Regions from separate parts of the Streptomyces sp. NPDC003456 genome, predicted to be linked through region 1. Evidence: riboswitches for the same ligand, from Rfam matches in the RefSeq annotation. Region 1 holds a riboswitch; each other region holds the start of a gene.
The links. A riboswitch is a leader RNA that binds a small molecule or an ion and turns the genes downstream of it on or off. The one in region 1 is predicted to bind cyclic di-AMP.
Positions count from the first base shown of each region.

Region 2: it holds a riboswitch for cyclic di-AMP, as region 1 does, so the genes downstream of both, ACFYWG_RS27280 (M23 family metallopeptidase) here and ACFYWG_RS32365 (transglycosylase SLT domain-containing protein) in region 1, are expected to answer to the same signal.
Region 3: it holds a riboswitch for cyclic di-AMP, as region 1 does, so the genes downstream of both, ACFYWG_RS06050 (C40 family peptidase) here and ACFYWG_RS32365 (transglycosylase SLT domain-containing protein) in region 1, are expected to answer to the same signal.

Region 1 is NZ_JBIAOK010000010.1:12,854-19,354, reverse strand. Features, by position in the region: gene ACFYWG_RS32385 (polysaccharide deacetylase family protein) at 1-465, opposite strand, end outside; gene ACFYWG_RS32380 (glycosyltransferase) at 660-1,946, opposite strand; gene ACFYWG_RS32375 (GNAT family N-acetyltransferase) at 1,967-3,037, opposite strand; gene ACFYWG_RS32370 (HAD family hydrolase) at 3,224-4,072, shown strand; gene ACFYWG_RS32365 (transglycosylase SLT domain-containing protein) at 4,036-4,839, opposite strand; cyclic di-AMP (ydaO/yuaA leader) riboswitch at 4,843-5,012, opposite strand; gene ACFYWG_RS32360 (polyprenyl synthetase family protein) at 5,521-6,501, shown strand, end outside.
Region 2 is NZ_JBIAOK010000006.1:631,150-637,650, forward strand. Features, by position in the region: gene ACFYWG_RS27250 (SpoIIE family protein phosphatase) at 1-3, shown strand, start outside; gene ACFYWG_RS27255 (MarR family winged helix-turn-helix transcriptional regulator) at 89-595, opposite strand; gene ribA (GTP cyclohydrolase II) at 716-1,357, opposite strand; gene ACFYWG_RS27265 (MarR family winged helix-turn-helix transcriptional regulator) at 1,489-2,004, opposite strand; gene ACFYWG_RS27270 (dihydrofolate reductase family protein) at 2,268-3,398, shown strand; tRNA gene ACFYWG_RS27275 (tRNA-Met) at 3,525-3,598, shown strand; cyclic di-AMP (ydaO/yuaA leader) riboswitch at 3,901-4,057, shown strand; gene ACFYWG_RS27280 (M23 family metallopeptidase) at 4,069-5,103, shown strand; gene ACFYWG_RS27285 (aldo/keto reductase) at 5,243-6,196, shown strand; gene ACFYWG_RS27290 (PrsW family intramembrane metalloprotease) at 6,219-6,501, opposite strand, start outside.
Region 3 is NZ_JBIAOK010000002.1:111,882-118,382, forward strand. Features, by position in the region: gene ACFYWG_RS06035 (helix-turn-helix domain-containing protein) at 1-762, opposite strand, end outside; gene ACFYWG_RS06040 (ATP-binding protein) at 976-1,434, shown strand; gene ACFYWG_RS06045 (DUF6328 family protein) at 1,684-2,313, opposite strand; gene ACFYWG_RS06050 (C40 family peptidase) at 2,395-2,868, opposite strand; cyclic di-AMP (ydaO/yuaA leader) riboswitch at 2,872-3,084, opposite strand; gene ACFYWG_RS06055 (ABC transporter permease) at 3,839-4,831, opposite strand; gene ACFYWG_RS06060 (TetR/AcrR family transcriptional regulator) at 4,992-5,669, shown strand; gene ACFYWG_RS06065 (urease subunit gamma) at 5,782-6,084, shown strand; gene ACFYWG_RS06070 (urease subunit beta) at 6,097-6,408, shown strand; gene ACFYWG_RS06075 (urease subunit alpha) at 6,401-6,501, shown strand, end outside.

The DNA.
Region 1 (6,501 bases):
GTACGCCAGGTCCCGCTGGGACAGCGTGTCGAGCTGGGCGTGGGTGACGGTGTGGCTGCCGATCTCCATGCCGGAACGTTCCAGCTCCGCGGCCCGGTCCAGGGTCATCATCGGGGCGGGCGGCAGCAGACTGCGGCCGCCCGGGGTGACGGCGCCGGTGGTCAGATACGCGGTGGCGGGCAGCCCCCGCCGGGCCAGTGCCTCGGCGGTGGGGCCGGGCAGGTCGGCGAACCCGTCGTCGAAGGTGAGCAGCACCGGCCGCGGCGGCAGCGGTGCCCGCCCCGCCAGGTGATCGGCGAGCGCGCTGATGGTGACGGGGGTGCGCCCGCTGCGGACCACGGCGTCCAGGTGCGCGGCGAACTGCTTCGGCGTCACTGTGAACTCGGCGATCCAGTCCGGCGGATCGTCGCTGACGCAGTGGTAGAGGAAAACGGGGACGACACCGGCACGGCCCGCGTCCCTCATGACGGCGGCACCGCCCGTGTCGCCCACGACACCGGCACCCTCCGCACCGCCCGCGACCGCGGTGCCACTCATGTCACCCGCGACCGTGGAGCCACCCGTGTCACCCGCGACCGTGGAGCCGCCCATGTCGCGCCGTCCGCGCGCCGCGCGCCCCTGCCGGGTCCGACGACCCGCCCGGTCCTGGCCGTCCGGCCTCATCTCGCCCCCCGCGCCGCCACGCGCAGCGCCCGCCGCGCCCTGAGGTAGCCGACCGGGCCGTACAGCATGCCCCTGCGCTGCAGCCGGGACAGCCGCCGCGGCCAGGGGTGGGTCCGTACGTCGTGGTCGCCCGGCGTTCCGCCGCCCGGGGCCTCCCGTACGGCGGTCAGCGCACGGGCGTGGGCGAGGCCGCGCGGCAGCCGCGCGAGGAACGCCGGCAGCAGCCCGGGCCGGTTCACCAGCACCGCCGTGAGGTAGGCGGTGAGCCCCGCCCCGTAGCCGTAGGCCTGCGTCTCCAGGTCCCGCCAGGTCTCCCGGTGGTGGTGCCAGACCAGGGCGTACGGCGTGTAGTGCAGCCGGTGGCCCTCGGCCAGCACCCGGACGAAGCAGTACAGGTCGTCACCGCCCCGGGCGGCCGTCCCCGCGCCGGTGGCCGGATCGAAACCGCCCACCTCGCGCAGCACCCGCGTCCGGAACGCCATGCTGGCGCCGGAGCCGAACCGCCCCGCCGTGAACGGGAACAGCGGCTCGTCGCCCGGGGGCCTCGCCGGGTCGTACGTCCTCGGGGTGAAGCCCTTCGCGAAGCCGCCGTGGCTCTCCAGCAGGACCTGGGCCGGGGTGGTGAGCCGTGCGGGCAGGATCAGGCCGGTGGCGCAGCCCAGCCGGGCGTCCGCGGCGAACGGCGCGGTCAGCTCGCGCAGCCAGCGCGGGTCGGCGACCACGTCGTCGTCGGTGAAGGCCACCACCTCGCCGGCCACGGCGGCCAGCCCCGCGTTGTGCGCGGCTGCGAGCCCCGGAACGGGCTCGCAGACGTACCGCACACGCTCGGCGTACTTCCGCTCCACCAGCTCCCGCGTCTCGTCCGTCACGGGCGCGTTGTCCACGACGACGATCTCGAAGCGCGGATGGTCCTGCGCCAGCAGGGAGTCCAGCGCGCGGGCCAGCTGCCCGGCCCGTTCCCGCGTGGCCACGACGACACTGGCGAACGGCGGCTTGCCGGACCGCCCCCCTTCCGTGACGGGAACCGCGGGGCACTCCATCGCCGCCCGGGCCGCCAGCACGGCCTTCGGGTCGGCGCCCCGCGGCACGTGGGCGAGCAGCGTGCCCACCGGCCGGCCCCTTCTGCGCACCAGCACGAACACCTCCCCGGCCGTGACCGGGGGACTGCCCGGGCCGGGGACGAGCACCGCCTCCTCGCCGTCGAGGTCCAGTTCGGCGACCTGTACCGCCCCGATGGCCAGGAACCGCCGTATCTCCTGCCGCGCACGTGCCGTACGGGCCATGCGCCCTCCCTCCACTGGTGTCAGGTACGGCGCAGCCGGGCCGCGCCCTTCAGGGTCCGCGCCGCCAGGGCCGCCAGCGGCGGCCGGGCGCGGACGAAGCTGTGCGCGCGGCGTACCGGCTCGCGGCGCAGCCAGTGCAGTACCGCGCCCGCCCCCGGCCGCAGCACCGCGCCTTCGTACACGGGCAGTTCGCCCGTCTTCAGCGCGTCCTTGTACTCGGCGGCCCCCCGCCCCAGGTCGAGCGTGGCGATGCCCTCGGCGGCCGCCGCCTCGGCCATGCGCAGATGCAGCACCAGACCCGGCGAGAACTTCGCGAACTCCGGGTCGTAGGCCGGGAACCAGCAGGCCAGGACCGAGGCGGAGCGCAGTCCGAAGTGGGCGGCGACGGGCCGCTCACCCGCGTACAGCACGGACAGTGTGCCGCTGCACTGCGCCGCCCGCGTCCGGGCCAGCCGCCCCACGAGCCGGGTGATCCACTCCTGCGCGAACCGGTCCCGGCGCCCCGTCCTGCGGTACTGCGCCGACTTCCACTCCATGAGCGTGCGCAGCGCGGCCGGGTCGCGCTCGTCGAAGACGAAGCGCAGCGCGCCCACCTGCCGTCCCAGCCGGCGCTCCTTGGCCAGGGTCGTCTTGAGGAACTTCGGCGACCGGCCGCGCAGCACCGACTCGTAGGTCTCGTAGCCCTTCTCCACGTCGACGACGAACGTGGCGTGCTCCTCGGCCGCGTGCCCGACGAACAGCCGCTGCTCCGCCTCCAGGTTGTCGAAGGCGAAGCTCGACAGCGAGCAGGCCCGCAGCAGTTCGCCCGTTTCCAGGGCCAGGCCGGGACGCAGGATCGCGCCCTGGGCGTCGGAGACGCCGAGCCCGATGGCCCGGCCCTGCCCCAACGGGCCGCGCTCGTACGGCAGGAAGCCGGCCGGCTGCGCCCCGTCGTGGACCACGGCCACGCGGGCCCGCGGCCTCACCAGGCCGACGGCCTCGGTGAACTCCGGTTCCATGAAGGGGTTGCGCGGAGCGTGGGAGGCGGCGCGCAGCGCACGCCAGTGCTCCCGCTCCTCTTCGCCGAGCTCCCCGGGCCCGGCCACACGTATGCGTCCACTGCTCAACCCGACCCCCCGATCAAGTCCCCCCTGGACACATGGAAGGTACCGCCCGGGACGGTCCCTCGGGTAGGTAACGGAGCATGTTGTTGCCAACCGGTGCAGAGGCCTTCAACCGGGCAATCGGTGTCCGCAGCACGATGAAACGAAGGGGTGCACTGTCCGTATTCTCTGATCATGGCCGCACCCCTCGCTTATTCACTCATCGCCACCGATCTGGACGGGACGCTGCTGCGCGGCGACGACACCCTGTCCGACCGGTCTCTTGCCGTGCTCGCGCGGGTGGCGGACGCCGGCGCCCAGCACCTCGTGGTGACGGGCCGCCCGGCGCCCAGAGTGCGGCCCCTCCTGGACGACCTGCGCTGCACGGGGCTCGCGGTGTGCGGACAGGGCGCGCAGGTGTACGACGCCGGCGCGGACCGGCTGCTGTGGTCCATCACGCTGGACCGGGAGCTGGCGGAGACCGCCCTGGGCAAGATCGAGGCCGAGGTGGGCCAGGTGTACGCGGCGGTCGACCAGGACGGTGTGGACGGCCTGACGCTCATCGAGCCGGGCTACCTCATGCCGCACCCGACCCTGCCCGCGGTCCGCGTCGAGCGGCGCGACGACCTGTGGTGCGCGCCGATCAGCAAGGTGCTGCTGCGCCACCCCTACCTGTCGGACGACGAACTGGCGGCGACGGCCCGTTCGGTGGTCGGCTCACTGGCGACGGTCACGATGTCCGGGCCGGGCACGGTGGAGCTGCAGCCGTGCGGGGTGACCAAGGCGACGGGCCTGGCGCTGGCGGCGGAGCACCTGGGGCTGCGGCCCGAGGACACCCTGGCCTTCGGTGACATGCCCAACGACATCCCGATGTTCGACTGGGCCGCGCGCGGGGTGGCGATGGCCAACGCCCACCCCGAGCTGAAGGCGGTGGCCGACGAGGTGACCCTGTCGAACGAGGACGACGGCATCGCCGTCGTCCTCGAGCGACTGCTGGGCGGGGCGGCTCAGTACGGGCCGTTGACGTTGTCGATCGAGCCGTAGCGGTCGGCCGCGTAGTTGCAGGCCGCCGTGATGTTGGCGACCGGGTCGTACGGGTCGAAGGGGGTTCCGTCCACGTGGTAGGCGGCGAAGGTCGGGTCGATGACCTGGAGCAGCCCCTTGGACGGGGTGCCCTTGGCCGCGTTCGAGTCCCAGTTGTTGATCGCCAGGGGGTTGCCGGAGGACTCGCGCATGATGTTGCGGTGGATGCCGTCGTAGGTGCCCGGGATCCCCTTCTGCGCCATGATGTCCAGCGCCTCGCGGATCCAGCCGTCCAGGTTGTCCGCGTAGGTCTTCGCGGAGGCCTGGGTGGCCTGGGCGACACCGCCGGCGGGCTTCACCGCGGGCGCGGCGGCCGGCTTCACGGCGGGCTTCTCGGCGGGCGCCGACGACGGGGCCGCCTTCTTCCCGGGGGTGGTGGCCTCGGCGCCCTTCACCTTCAGCTTCAGACCCGGGTGGATCAGCTTCGGGTTGTCGCCGACGGCCGCGCGGTTGTCCTTGTACAGCTGCTTCCAGCCGCCGGAGACGTCGTGGGTGTCGGCGATGCGGTAGAGCGTGTCGCCCTTGGCGACGGTGTACGTCAGCGACTTCGCGGGCTGGGCGGCCTGCGGCAGGACGTGCGCGGCGGGCGCGCTCTGCGGCTCGGCGGCGACGGCGTGGGCCGCGCCGAGGAGCGGCAGGGTCAGGGCCGCCCCGCCGGTGCCGGCTGCGACGACACCACGGGTGATCGGGTTCATGCGGGCGCGACGGTGCTTGCCTCGTCCGGGCATGGCGATGTTCCTCTCCGGCGCCTGCGAGGTGAGCTGTCGGGTTCGGGCCGGGAGGTGCCCGGCCGCGTGCGGCACCGTGTGCCGTGCGCGGCTTCACCCCGAGCCGTTCCGCGGTGCGGACCGGCGACGTACCTGGGTCCCCCGCTCCTGCCCTGCGTGAGTGAGTCGGTTGATGGGTGTCCGGGCGGTGGCAGGATTCGGCGTCCGCCGGACAGGGCGGGAACGTATGCGAGAGCACATGTCGGGAACAAGCACCGGAGTCACATATGACGCTTGTTGACCTTGGTCGACCGGTATGGGGCAGCTTGATCCTTTGCATTGGCCAAGGCTCAACTCGCGTGCCGGGAAAGGGCGTAGGAGCGGCGGTCTGCCACGGGCCGTGAAAGGGTGGGCGTGATTCAACTCACTGATCACGCCTGGTGGAGCAAATTCCGCAAACGGCGATTCGCTTACTCATAAGGGCAAATCAGGCATAGGTCACTACCTCCGGGTAAGGCGATAAATGTCTGCTCATATGACCTGATCGAAAACATTGCGGTCGTGATCGGATACCACCCGGCCTGTAACCATGGGCGCTGGCGGTGATCGAAACGTGACCGGATACGCTGACTCGAGTGAGGGCAGCGACCTATCGACAATCCGCGTAAGCACCGGCAGACACCAGCAGACAGGAGACCCCTCGTGACCGACGTCGGGCCGTTCGGGCTGAGCGTGCGGGACCAGGCTCTGGAAGCCGATGTCCAGGCCGGACTGACGGCTGTCGAGGAAGGCTTGCTCGAGGCCACCAAGAGCGAGGTGCCCTTCATCACGGAGGCCGCCCAGCACTTGGTGCGCGCCGGCGGCAAGCGGTTCAGGCCGCTGCTCGTGATGCTCGCCGCCCAGTTCGGCGACCGGTACGCGCCGGGGATCGTGCCCTCGGCCGTCGTCGTGGAGCTGACCCACCTCGCCACGCTGTACCACGACGACGTGATGGACGAGGCCGCCGTGCGCCGCGGCGTCGCGAGCGCGAACACCCGCTGGGGCAACTCCGTCGCGGTCCTCACCGGCGACTTCCTCTTCGCCCGCGCCTCGCACATCCTGGCCGACCTCGGCCCGGAGGCCGTGCGGGTGCAGGCCGAGGCGTTCGAACGGCTGGTGACCGGCCAGATCCTGGAGACCGCCGGACCGCAGGACGGCCGCGATCCCGTCGAGCACTACCTCGACGTGCTGGGCGGCAAGACCGGCTCGCTCGTCGCCGTCTCGTGCCGGTTCGGCGCGATGATGTCCGGCGCCGACGAGGGGGTCGTGCACGTCCTGACCCAGTACGGCGAGCGGCTCGGTGTCGCCTTCCAGCTCGCGGACGACGTCCTGGACATCGCCTCCGACTCCCACGAGTCCGGCAAGACCCCCGGCACCGACCTGCGCGAGGGCATCCCCACCCTGCCGGTGCTCCGGCTGCGCGAGCGGGCCGCCCGGCTCGGCCTCGCCGAGGACGTCGCCCTGTGCGAACTGCTCGACTCCGACCTCACCGACGACGCCCGGCACGCCGAGGCGCTGCGGCGCCTGCGCGCCCACCCGGCGCTGGAGCAGGCCCGCCAGGACACCGTCCGCTACGCCCGGGACGCCCGCTCGGCGCTGGCGCCGCTGCCCGACTGCGCCGCGAAGACGGCGCTGCTGGAGCTG
Region 2 (6,501 bases), on a different contig from region 1:
TGACGAAGCGGGCCACGGCGGGAGGTACCCGGCCTTCGCTGCCGTCCCCCTGCCCTTCCCGCCGTTCCTCGCCGTTGTCCGGCGGTATTCAGTCGCCGTGCGGTTCGTCGGCCCGGGGCGGGGCGGGGTCACGGGTCGCCAGGAAGCCGCGCAACCCCTCCCTCAGCGCCTCGCGTTCGGCCGGTCGCATCGCGGCCAGGGCCACGGCGAGGGCGTGGGCGCGGCGGTCGGCGACGTCGGTCAGGACGGTGCGGCCGTGCGCGGTGAGCCGGAGCTGGACCTCGCGGCGGGTGTCCGGGTGCGGGGCCCGCTCCAGCAGGCCGGCCGCCGCGAGCCGGTCGCAGAGGCGGCTGGCGGTGGGCAGGCCGATGTCCAGCCGGTCCGCCAGGCTCGTGAGGTTCAGGCCGGGCGCCGTCTGCACCGCGCGCAACGCCCGCAGCTGGTGCGGGGACAGACGCAGGGACGCGTCCTGGGCGGCGACCGTCCACAGGGCCGCCAGGCCGTCCACCGCATCGGCGATCTGCGATGCGACGGCCTCCGGGTCATCGCCCGGTCCCCTCGCCCGGTGGTCACCGGGGCCGCCGAATCCGGTCACAAAACGGTCACTTTCCATAAGCTCCGGGTGCTGGGGAGATCGCCTCCTTGCAAAGGCTGTACCCGAAGAGCCGAACGGCAAGCAGTCCGTTCCCCCGGCCGCCCCGGTCGATGAGGGGTCTCAGCCTGCGCTGAGTTCCGCCAGCGCGGCCAGCGGCAGGGTGTGCCGGGTCTGGAGCACCTTGGCGCGCAGGTAACGGACGTTGTGGGCGGTGGTGAACACGCCCGTGGGGACGCGCTCGCGGACGCCGACGCCGAGGGAGCGCAACTGGTCGGCCTTGTCGGGGTTGTTGGAGAGCAGGTCTAGTTCGCCGATACCCAGCGCCCGGAGCATCTGGGCCGCCGCCGTGTAGTCGCGGGCGTCCTCGGGCAGGCCCAGCGCCGCGTTCGCCTCGTAGGTGTCCAGGCCCTCGTCCTGCAGGGCGTAGGCGTCCAGCTTGTTGTAGAGGCCGATGCCGCGGCCCTCCTGGCGGAGGTACAGGAGCACGCCGCCGCGTTCGGCGATGCGCTCGACCGCCTCGCGCAGCTGCGGACCGCAGTCGCAGCGGGCCGAGCCGAACACGTCCCCGGTCAGGCACTCGGAGTGCAGCCGTACCAGCGGGACGGTGCCCGGCTCGCCGAGGACGAGCGCCACGTGCTCCCGGCCGTCGGCCAGCCCGTGGAAGGTGACGGCCTCCGCGTCGACCGCGTAGCCGTCATGGAAGCGCAGCGGGACCCGGACGCGCGAGCGCGGGGTGGCGAGGGCTGCGGCGGTGTCGGGCATGCGGGGCCTCCGGATTCCGTTCCTGTTCGGCTGCACAGCCGTACTGCTTCAGATTTGAAGCAGATCACGCCGGGAACCCTACTCGTGCTTGAAACTTGAAGCAATCAGACTCGGTGAGGGTGTGACGTGCCTCACGAACAGGTCGAGGACGACCTCCGCCGCCACGGCACGTCGTCCGCCGCCGGCCGCGCCCCGTCCTCCTGCAGGCCGCGCGCGATCGCCGTCGAGATCTCCTCCAGGTGCCCGACCTGCTCCTCGCTCAGCCGGTCGAACAGGAAGCTGCGCACCGTCTCGACGTGTCCGGGCGCGGACCGCTCCAGCACGGCGAAGCCCTGGTCGGTCAGGGCCGCGACACTGCCCCGCTTGTCGTCCGCGCAGGCCTCACGCCGCAGCATGCCGTCCTTCTCCAGCCGCGTGACCGCGTACGTCAGCCGGCTGCGGGTGATCTTCAGCCGCTCGGCGAGATCGGTCATGCGCAGCCGGCGCTCCGGCGACTCGGACAGGACCGAGAGGATGGAGTAGTACAGGTGCGGCATGCCGGCGTCCTGCTGGAGCTGCCGGTCGATCGCGTCCTCCAGGAGCAGCGAGGCGGCGATGTAGGCGCGCCAGGCGCGCTGCTCCTCGGGGGTGAGCCAGCGAGTCGTCATGCCGCCAGTGTAGTTTTGTTTCAAACTTGAACCAAGCTCGCCGGGCCTGCCCGAGGGGTTCGCGGGCCTGCCGGGCGGCCTGTGGCGGGTCCCCCGGGCCAATGGGCCGCCGGGTCCGCCGGGTCACCATGTCCAATGGGTCCCCCGGGCTCGACGGGTCCGACGGGTCCACCGGGCTCGCCGGGTCCGCCGGAGCCGTCCGGTGGTCCCCCGCCCTCGGGTCCCGTCCCGTCCTGCCCCTCCCGACCAGCCGCGGAGCGTCGATGCCTCACCCGTACGTCCTGCTGTCCGCCGCCGTCTCCCTCGACGGCTTCCTGGACGACACCGGACCCGAACGCCTGCTCCTGTCGAGCCCGGCCGACTTCGACCGGGTCGACGAGGTGCGCGCGTCGGTCGACGCGATCCTGGTGGGCGCCGGCACGATCCGGGCCGACAACCCGCGCCTCCTGGTGAACTCCCCGGAGCGCCGCGCCGCCCGCACCGCCGCCGGCCGGCCCGCGTACCCCCTCAAGGTCACCGTCAGCGGCACCGGTGACCTGGACCCGGACGCCAACTTCTGGCACACCGGCGGCGAGAAGGTCCTCTACACCACCGACGAGGGCGCCGAGCGCGCCCGGGCCCTCGGCCTGGCCACCGACGTCATCCCCCTGGGCACCGCGCTCGACTGGCGCCGGCTCCTCACCCACCTGCACGACGTACGCGGCGTGCGGCGGCTCATGGTCGAGGGCGGCGGCCTGATCCACACCCAGCTGCTCACCCAAGGGCTCGCCGACGAGCTCCAGCTGGTCCTCGCCCCGCTCTTCGTCGGCCACCCCGCCGCGCCCCGCCTGTTCGGCCCGGGCGGTTACCCCTCCGGCCGCCTGCGGCTGCTGGAGACCCGCCGGATCGAGGACGTCGTCCTCATGCGCTACGAGCCGACCGCCCCCGGCACCGGACCGCTCCCGGTCGCCGCCGACCACCACTGGCTGGCCGCCGCCTGCGAACTGGCACAGCGGTGCCCGCCCTCGGACACGGCGTTCAGCGTCGGGGCCGTCGTGGTCGCGGCGGACGGCACCGAGCTGGCCCGCGGCCACTCCCGCGAGGGCGGCGACCCGGTCCTGCACGCCGAGGAGGCGGCCCTGGCCAAGCTCGACCCGGCCGACCCGAGGCTCGCCGGTGCGACCGTCTACAGCAGCCTCGAACCCTGCGCCCGCCGCGCCTCGCGGCCGGCGCCCTGCGCCCGGCTGATCCTGGACGCGGGTGTGCGGCGGGTCGTCACGGCCTGGCGCGAGCCGGACACCTTCGTCGCCGGGGCCGACGGCAGCGGCGTCCTGGCCGCCGGGGGAGCGCGGGTCGTCGTCCTGCCCGAGTACGAGGAGCGGGCCAAGGCCCCGAACCGGCACCTGCTGAGCTGACAGCGGTCCCCGCCGCCCCGCCGTCCCGGCCGCCGCCGGGACCGTACCGGCGCGGGGCGGCGACGGCCTCGGGCCGGGGTGTGCGCGGAGGGTCCCGCGGATGGCGTACACTGGTGAACACAACGACGCGGGGTGGAGCAGCTCGGTAGCTCGCTGGGCTCATAACCCAGAGGTCGCAGGTTCAAATCCTGTCCCCGCTACTGAAGGCCGAGGGCCGGAATCCGACAAGGGTTCCGGCCCTCGGTGTATTTCCCCCTCCGGCCCCTGACCGGCCATCACGCACCGTGAGTGAACCGCCCCGCTGCGCATAACAACTGACACACCGTCAAGTCCCCTGTGTCGCCGGAGGGGCGGTCAACTCGCCCGATTCACCCCGGTCATGGCAGGTTGGTCCGCGCGAAAAAGGTTAATGATCAAGCTGAAGCGCTGGAATACGCACCGCGCCATCCATTAACGTTCGATAACGCAGCGCGGTCGTCCCAGCCGTCACAGAAGGCGGCTCCGTGCGCACGCGCCGAATCCCGCAAGGGAACCGGGGAACCACCACTTGGGGTGAATCGGGCGGATGCCGCCGTGGCAGCACGGCTGGTATACGCGCGTAGGAGACCTTCCTGCTCCGAACCCGTCAGCTAACCCGGTAGGCGAGAAGGAAGGAAAGGAGCACGCCCACGTGGCGTCCAACCGGCCTGCCCCCACGGCCCCGTTCGCGGCGGACCAGCGCGACCCCGAGACCTTCGGCTTCGGCCGTCAGCGCACCGACGAGGGCCCGTTCCAGGAGTGGAACCCCACCGCGGAGTCCGTTCGCCCCGTCCGTGGCCGGCACCGCGTCTCCAAGCAGCGCGGCGGAGGGCTCGCCCGCAGCTCCACCGTCCTCGGCGTCGGTGTCATAGCCGCCGTCGGCGCGGGTGGCATGGCCAGCGCCCAGACCGGCAAGCCGCCGGTGTCGATCTCCGTCCCGGACCTTCCCTCGGTGGGTTCCCTCCTTTCGGACGACGACACCCCCGAAGGTTCCGCCACTCCGCTCAGCAGCCTGGGCACCACGACCGTGGCCGAGACCGAGCAGGGCGCCGACGGCGCCGGTGAGGCTCTGCGCGCCCGGATCATGGCCCAGGTCGAGCACCAGCAGGACCAGATCGACACCAAGGCCGCCGAGGACGCCGCGGCCGCCGCCGAGAAGGCGGCCAAGGAGGCCGTCGCCAAGGCGGAGAAGGAAGCCGAGGCCAAGGCCGCCGAGGCGAAGAGGAAGGCGGAGGAGGAGGCCGAGAAGAAGGCCGAGGCCGAGCGCCTCGCCGCCCTCGCCAAGCAGTACACGCTGCCGACCTCCTCGTACACGATCACCTCCTCCTTCGGTCAGGCCGGCGCGTACTGGTCCTCCGGCTACCACACCGGCCTCGACTTCGCCGCCCCCACGGGCACGCCGATCAAGGCGGTCCACAGCGGCACCATCACCGAGGCGGGCTGGAACGGCTCGTACGGCTACAAGACCGTCCTCACCCTCGATGACGGCACCGAGATCTGGTACGCGCACCAGTCGTCCATCGGCGTGAGCGTCGGCCAGAAGGTCAGCACCGGCGACGTCATCGGCCGTGTCGGCGCCACCGGCAACGTCACCGGCGCCCACCTCCACCTCGAAGTCCACTCCGCCGGCTCCGCGAGCGGCATCGACCCCATGGCGTGGCTGCGGGGCAAGGGACTGAACCCGTAGACGCACCGCGCCCGCGAAGCACCGGCAGCCCTGACGACGACCCCCCGACGCCAGGGCTGCCGGTTCTTCCGGCGCCGGTTTGCCCGACCTTTGCGCCGCGGCCGGAATGGGCTGTTCCGCACGGTCGTTGACGCAGGGCATGACTGCCACGACGTCTCTGCGCAAGCTCGGCTCCTCCGACCTCGAGGTCTTCCCGCTCGCCCTCGGCGGCAACGTCTTCGGCTGGACCGCCGACGAGGACCAGTCCTTCGCCGTCCTCGACGCCTACACGGCGGCCGGCGGCAACTTCGTCGACACCGCCGACGTCTACTCGGCGTGGGCCGAGGGCAACCGGGGCGGCGAGTCCGAGAGCATCCTCGGCGCCTGGCTCCAGGCACGCGGCAACCGCTCCGAGGTGGTCGTCGCCACCAAGGCCGGCCAGCACCCCGACTTCCAGGGGCTGTCCGCCGCCACCATCAAGGCCGCGGCCGACGCCTCCCTGCGGCGGCTGCGCACCGACCACATCGACCTCTACTACACCCACTACGACCGGCCCGAGGTGCCCGTCGAGGAGATCATCGGCGCCCTCGACGACCTCGTGAAGGCCGGCAAGGTGCGGTACATCGCCGCCTCCAACATCTCCGCGGAGCGGCTGCGGGAGTCCCTGGAGTTCTCCGACCGCGAGGGCCTGGCCCGGTACGTGGCCCTCCAGCCCCACTACAACCTGGTCTCCCGCGACACCTACGAGGGCGAGCTGCAGGACCTCGCCCAGCGCAGCGGCCTGGCGGCCGTGCCGTACTACGCGCTCGCGTCCGGCTTCCTCACCGGCAAGTACCGGCCCGGCACGACCGTCGAGAGCGCGCGGGCCGGGGGCGCGGCCAGGCATCTGGAGACCGAGCAGGGACGCCGGGTGCTCGACGCGCTCGACGGGATCGCCGCGGCGCACGGGGTGCCGGTGGCGACGGTGGCCCTGGCCTGGCTGGCCTCCCGCCCGACCGTGGTCGCCCCGATCGCCTCCGCTCGGACGGTGGAGCAGCTGCCGGCGCTGGTCGGAGTGGGTGGGCTGACCCTGACGGACGAGGAGACCGCCCGGCTCGACGAGGCGTCGGCCTGACGGGAGCGGGGGGAGCGGCGGCTCAGGAGCGGTAGGGGTTGTACGCCGGGTACGGAGCCGGCCCGGGCACCTGCCCGTACGCACCGTGCACCCCGTGCGCCGGCCAGGGCGGGAACATCACCGGGGGCGGCGGGGACGTGACCCGGGCCGCGTGGACCAGGGCCGGGCGGGCCGCCTCCCGGCGCCGCCACAGCTCGCCGAGCAGCTCCCGCTCGCGCACCGTGAAGCCGGCGCCGGCCCGGCCGCGGCGTGCCCGGTGCCGCAGGAACGCGAGGGACGTCGCGTACGCCTCGTACCGGGCCACC
Region 3 (6,501 bases), on a different contig from region 1:
GTCTTCTTTCCGTTCGAGGTAGAGGCTACTCGTCAAGTGGTCGAGAACAACCACGTCCAGATCAGAAGTGCTCGAAAATGACAAGATGACGAAAGGCCCGGTCACCCCGATATGCGCCCCGGCGGCGAACGGCAGCACCCGCAGCCGTACGTGGGGCAGCCGCGCCGCTTCCACCAGCCGTTCCCGTTGCCGCGCCATGACCCCGGGGCCGCCCACCTCCCGCCGCAGCACCGCCTCGTCCAGGACGGCGCTCAGCTCCAGCGGCGGGTCGGCGCGCAGCACGTCCTGCCGGGCGAGGCGCACCTCCACGAGGGTGTCGAGCCGGTCCTCCGGCACGTTCCCCACCGCCGCCCTGGTCACCGCGCGGGCGTACTCGGGCGTCTGGAGCAGGCCCGGGACGACCGTGGTCTCCAGCGTGCGCATCGCGGTGGCCTGGGACTCCAGGCTGATGAAGTCGCGGTAGGTCGGGGGCAGTACACCGCGGTAGGCGTGCCACCAGTGGTGCCGTCCCCCGCTGTCGTCGGAGCCGGCCAGCACCGTGAGCAGTTCGCGGAGTGGGGAGTCGGCCACCCCGTAGGCGTCGAGGAGTAACCGCACGTCGGCGGCTTTGACCCCGCTCGTGCCGGTCTCGATCCGGCTGACCTTGGACTGGTGCCAGCCCACCAGCCGGGCCGCCTCACCGCTGGTCAGTCCCGCCGACGCGCGCAGGGCTCGCAGTTCGGCGCCCAGTTTCCGCCGACGCACCGCGGGGCCGTGCTGCATGGGCTTCTCCTTACTCCTTACGGGCCATCCGCATCCGGTCTCCCGTCGCAGAGTTCACCGCTTTGAGCGACAGATATATGCATATCTTGGTGGATCGCCGTCCTACGGGGGTGTTGTGGTGGCACCCTGGCGACGAAGCACCAGTCCGGGACCGTACTCGAACCATCCGCGTTGTGTCGGGCTGCGGTCCCGTGGGAAAGGGACGACGTCGCCATGGCAGACCATCTGGAAGCATCCGTCACTCTGCCGAGCGATCCCGCCTCGGTCTCCGCGGCGCGCGCCTACGTGGTGGACACGCTGGCGGAGTGGGGCCTGCCGGCGGACACGGACGTGTCCGACACGGTCCGGCTGATCATCTCCGAACTGGCCACCAACGCCGTCCAGCACACCTTCGGCCAGTCGCCCACCTTCACGGTGGACGTCGAGCTCGACCGGGACGAGCAGCTGACCATCGGCGTCACCGACAGCCACCCGCGCTTCCCCAGACGGCTGCCCGCCGCCGTCCAGCAGGACAACGGCCGCGGCCTGGTCATCATCCGGTGGCTGACCGCGGAGTGCGGCGGCAAGCTCCGCATCCGCCCGACCCGTGAGGGCGGCAAGACCATCTCGATCGAGCTGCCCTGGGTCATCCCGGCCCAGTCGGTACCGTCCGCAGGCCCGCAGGAACAGTAGGACGCCGGTTCCGGCGTTGCCCGGTCCCGACCACCCCGGAACCCGGCCTCGTCCGGTCCGATCCTTCCCCGGCTCCGGCCGGTCTCTCCAGGTCCGGACCTGCCCCGTCTCCGACGTCCCCCGACTGCCCTCTCCCGACCCCGGCCCCTGTACCTCCCTGCTGAGGCTCCGGAACCGTCCCTTGCGTCCCGTGCCGCTCTCTGGCCCCCTGAACCCCTCCGCTCTCCCTCGGCACGCCAGCCCGGCCGCTCAGCGGCGCCTGACCGGGGCCTCCCGGCGTTGCGGCCCGATGCGCCGCGTCGGCTGCGCCACCGTGCGCCGCCCGGGCCCGGGGACGGCGGGGGCGGGCCGGGGCGGATCCCCGGCGTCCTCGCGGGGAGCGGGGGCGCGGGCCTCCGCCCGCAGTCCCGAGCGCCGCACCAGCCGCGGCAGCAGCCCCCACAGGCCGGCGCAGACCAGGAACGTGGCCGCGCCCGCCCCGACGCCGCCCCAGCGGCCGGTCGTCACGTCCACCACCAGAAGCACCGAGCCGCTGAAGGCGAACACCAGCACGGCCAGGCCGACGGTCGCCAGGCGCGAGGAGACCTGCACGATGCGCGGCTTGGCGCCCTGCCGGAACAGCGAGCGGTGCAGGGCCGCCGGCGCCGTGAAGAGTGCCGCGGCCAGGACCGCCAGCAGCAGCGTGACGACGTAGGTGACGCGCTGGACCCCGTCGAGGTCGGCGAAGCGTGCGGTGAAGGCCAGGGACAGCAGGAAGGCGAACAGGATCTGCACGCCCGTCTGGGTGACGCGCAGCTCCTGGAGCAGCTCGACGAAGTTCCTGTCCGCTCGTTGCAGCGGTGTCTCGTTGCGAGCGGTGCAGGGGCGGTGCTCGGCCATACCCGCACGGGTAACCATCCGGGCCCGCTTCACGCCCCGGCGTGCGGCGGCGCGTCAGGACGCCGCCGCACGCCGGAGGGATCACTTCACGCGCCCGTACCAGACGCTCTTGGTCCAGATCTTCTGCAGTCGCACCACGTCCCCGGTCTTCGGGGAGTGCCAGAGCTTGTTCTTACCCGCGTAGATACCGACGTGGTACACGTTCTTGCCCGAGTGGAAGAACACCAGGTCCCCGGCCTTGCGGCTCTTGGCGGAGATGTGGCGCGTCTTGTTGTACTGCTGGGCGGCCGTGCGCGGGAGCTTCTTGCCCGCCTTCTTGAACGAGTACAGCGTCAGCCCGGAGCAGTCGAACCGGTGCGGACCGGTGGCCCCGTACTTGTACGGCGATCCCTTCTTCGAGGCCGCGATCTGGAGTGCCTTGGTCGCCGGGGTGGCTGCCGCGGCCTCGGACGAGAAGCCGGGCGCCACTATCGAGCCGCCGACGGCGGCGATGGTGAGAGCCGAGGCCGTACCGGCACGGGCCATGAGCGACGGGACACGATTGAGCGCAGTCATGCGCAACCCTTCGTCAGCCGCCTGTGAAGGATGACCTGTCGGATTCGGGCTGGCGAAGTTGCCCGGCCGCTGACGCGGCTTCACCCCAAGGGCTGCTCGGACCCGGTCATGGCGTGACCGTCCCGGCGACCCGTCGTGCTCGGGTCCTCCACTCCTGCCGATCCACTCCTGTCGACCGGTCATCCGGGCGGCGGCAGGACTCGGCGTCCGCCCGGATCGCCCCGCCGCTGCGGCGGGGGCTTGTCGTCAGTCAGGGATCTTGACTCATCGCTGTCCGGAAATCCCAACGGAACCGAGGATTTGTGTTGTTACTCACCACTCACCCGTTCGGGTGGACACGTGTGTGTTCGAGCCGGTGTCCACCCCTCCGTGGACGGTCCGACCAGCAAGGGAATGTCCGATTCCGCCCACCGGCCAGGTCCGCTGCGCAAGTTCGGCCACCCGAAATCCGCAGGCGCGTCTACTCCTAACAGGGGTACGTCGTTTGGTCGGTTTCAACTCGGAGCCGGACGCTCCGGCGACCGGGGCTCCACGGGATGCCCACCCGCCTCAACTGGCCGACTGCGGCGGAAGGGTGACGCGGGCCGTGCGCGCTTCGCCGGCCAGCACGCCCGGAGCCCGCGCCGGCGTCGCGGCGTTCAATTCCGCCTCGGGCCTTTGGTGCATCGGAGTGAGCGTGTCGCGCAGTGCGGCCGCCTCGGCCACCGGCATCCGGGCCGCGTGCGGTCCGCGGCAGGTGCCGCCGCGCTGCGCCGGGTTGATCGGTCCGACGGGTCGTCGGCGACCTCGAGGTAACGGCCGGTCAACTCCGCCTCCGCTCGGAGCGCGGGGAGAGCCGGGGGAGTCCGGAACCGGTGTGGCGGGGCGAGCGGTCGGCGTGCGCCCCGACAGCAGAGAACCGTGCACCCCCGTCCGCTACAGCGGGGGTGCACGGTCGTTCGGGTGCCGTCGCCCGGGGCGGCGGCCGCGGTCAGCCGACCGTCGCGAGGTCCCGGGAGCCGCCGGTGGGGGCGCTGTCCTTCCTCCGGGCCCGCAGCGCGTTGCCGAGCAGTACGGCCCCGAGCCCCAGCGCCGCCCACCACGTCAGGGTGAGCGCCGGTCCGGTCGCGGCGGAGCCGTCGAAGAAGGCCACCGAGCGCAGCAGCGAGGTCCCCGCACCGGGCGGCATCCACTGGCCGATCGCCCCGGCCGGCTCCGGGAGCATCTGCGGGGCCGTCGTGGCGCCGGAGAAGGGGTTGCCGATCAGCATCACCAGGGCTGCCCCGATGCCCGTGCCGGCCGGGCCGACCAGGGCGGCGAGCCCCGCGACGGCCGCGCCCACGGCCAGGGTGGACAGGCCGAGCACCGAAGCCTCCACCCACCAGTCGCCCGCGAGGGCCCCGAGCCAGCTGTGCGCGATCACCGCCCCGACCGCGCCCACCAGTGCGGACGCCACCAGCAGTGCCGTCACGGCACGCATGCCGCGCAGCCCCAGCAGGGTCACCACCGCACCGGCCGCGATACCGGCCAGGGCGAGGGGGAGCACGGCGGCGTTCAGCACCGCGCCGCGGGGATCGCTCGCCGGAGTGGGCACGACGTCGACCACCTTCACCCGGGTGCCCTCGGCGGAGGCCCGCTGGGCCACGGCCTGCTCCAGGAACTGGGCGACGGCCGGCCCGGCCGCGGACGCCGTGAGCAGTTCGGGCCCCTGGGGCGTCACCACGACCGCGCCGTAGACGCTGCGGTCCTCTATGGCGTCCCGGGCGGCGGCCCCGTCGGCGTAGCGGTGGATCTCGAAGGCGCCCTCGTGCTGCTCCAGCTGCCGCTCGACCTGGGCCGCCGCGACGGTCGGGCCGGCGACGCCCAGCGGCAGGTCGCGGGGGGCGATACGGGCGGCCGGCCAGGCGAAGGCCCACAGGGCCAGGGCGGCGAGGACCGGCACGAGGACGGCGACCGCGATCAGGGGGCGTGTACGGGAGGACATGGGTGTCTCCTGGGGGACGTCTGCGGAAGCGCAGTGGTGTGGAGCCGAGATGAGACAACGGGTCGAGCTAAAAAGAAGGATCGTTCGTTTTGCTTGTTCCCCACCGTCCTCCGCGGGGCGCGTCTTGTCAAGAATGAATATTCGTTTTAGTTTGGGGACCATGGCCCGCGTGTCCCAGGAACATCTCGACGCCCGCCGCCGCCAGATCCTCGACGGCGCGGCCCTCTGCTTCGCCCGCAACGGCTTCCACGCCACGTCCATGCAGGACGTGCTGAAGGAGGTCGACCTCTCGGCCGGCGCCGTCTACCGCTACTTCAGCGGCAAGGAGGAGCTGATCGGCGCGATCGTGGCCGAGGTCCTCGGTTCCGTCCGGGAGGCCTTCGAGGAGGCGGCCCGGCTGACCCCGCCGCCGCCCCCCGACGAGCTCGTCGCCTCCGTGCTCGGCAGGACGCTCGGCGCCCGCGAGTCCCTGGTCGTCGACGGCCGGCCCGCCTTCCCCCGGCTCGTCATCCAGGTCTGGACGGAGACCCTGCGCAACGAGGAGCTGGCCGCCCTGCTCCGGGAGGGCTACGGCTCGGTCCGCGCGTCCTGGGGCAGGATCGTCGCGGCCTACCAGGAGGCCGGGATGATGCGGGCGGACGTCGCACCCGACCACGTGGCCCGCACGATGATCGCCTCGGTGCTCGGCTTCATCGCCCAGCAGTCCCTGTTCGGCCCGGCGCCGGTGGAGATCCTCCGGGACGGACTGCGGGCGCTGATGAGCATGCCCGACCCGTCCGCCGCCGCCGGTGGAGCCCACCTCGCCCCCCGCGCCACCGACGGAGCACACCTCGGTTAACGCGCCCGAAACGCGGTCCAACTAGCCTGCCGCGCACGCCACCCGGCTCGTCGCCCCGTGGCGGCGGCAACCGGACCCCGCTCGGTCCGGAGCGAGGACGGTGAGGTGGGACGTGCAGCTGACCCCCCACGAGCAGGAGCGACTGCTCATCCATGTGGCGGCCGACGTGGCGCACCGGCGCCGGGAGCGCGGCCTGCGACTCAACCACCCCGAGGCGGTCGCCCTCATCACGTCGCACATCCTCGAAGGAGCGCGTGACGGCCGGACCGTCGCGGAGTTGATGTCCTCCGGGCGTCAACTGCTGACCAGGGACGACGTCATGGAGGGGATCGCGGAGATGATCCACGACGTCCAGGTCGAGGCCACCTTCCCGGACGGCACCAAGCTCGTCACCGTCCACGACCCGATCGTCTGACGGGGCGCCGCAGTGATCCCCGGAGAGATCCTGTTCGCCGACGGGCCGATTGCCTACAACCAGGGCCGCGAGGTCACCCGGCTCACCGTCCTCAACGCCGCCGACCGGCCCGTCCAGGTCGGCTCCCACTACCACTTCGCGGAAGCCAATCCCGGTCTGGAGTTCGACCGTGCCGCAGCGCGCGGCAAGCGGCTGAACGTCGCCGCCGGTACGGCCGTGCGCTTCGAGCCCGGCATCCCCGTCGAGGTCGAACTCGTCCCGCTCGCCGGTGCCCGCATCGTGCCCGGCCTGCGCGGGCAGACCGGAGGTGCCCTCGATGCCTGAGATCTCGCGTGCCGCGTACGCCGACCTGTTCGGCCCGACGACCGGCGACCGGATCCGCCTCGCCGACACCGACCTGCTGGTGGAGATCGAGGA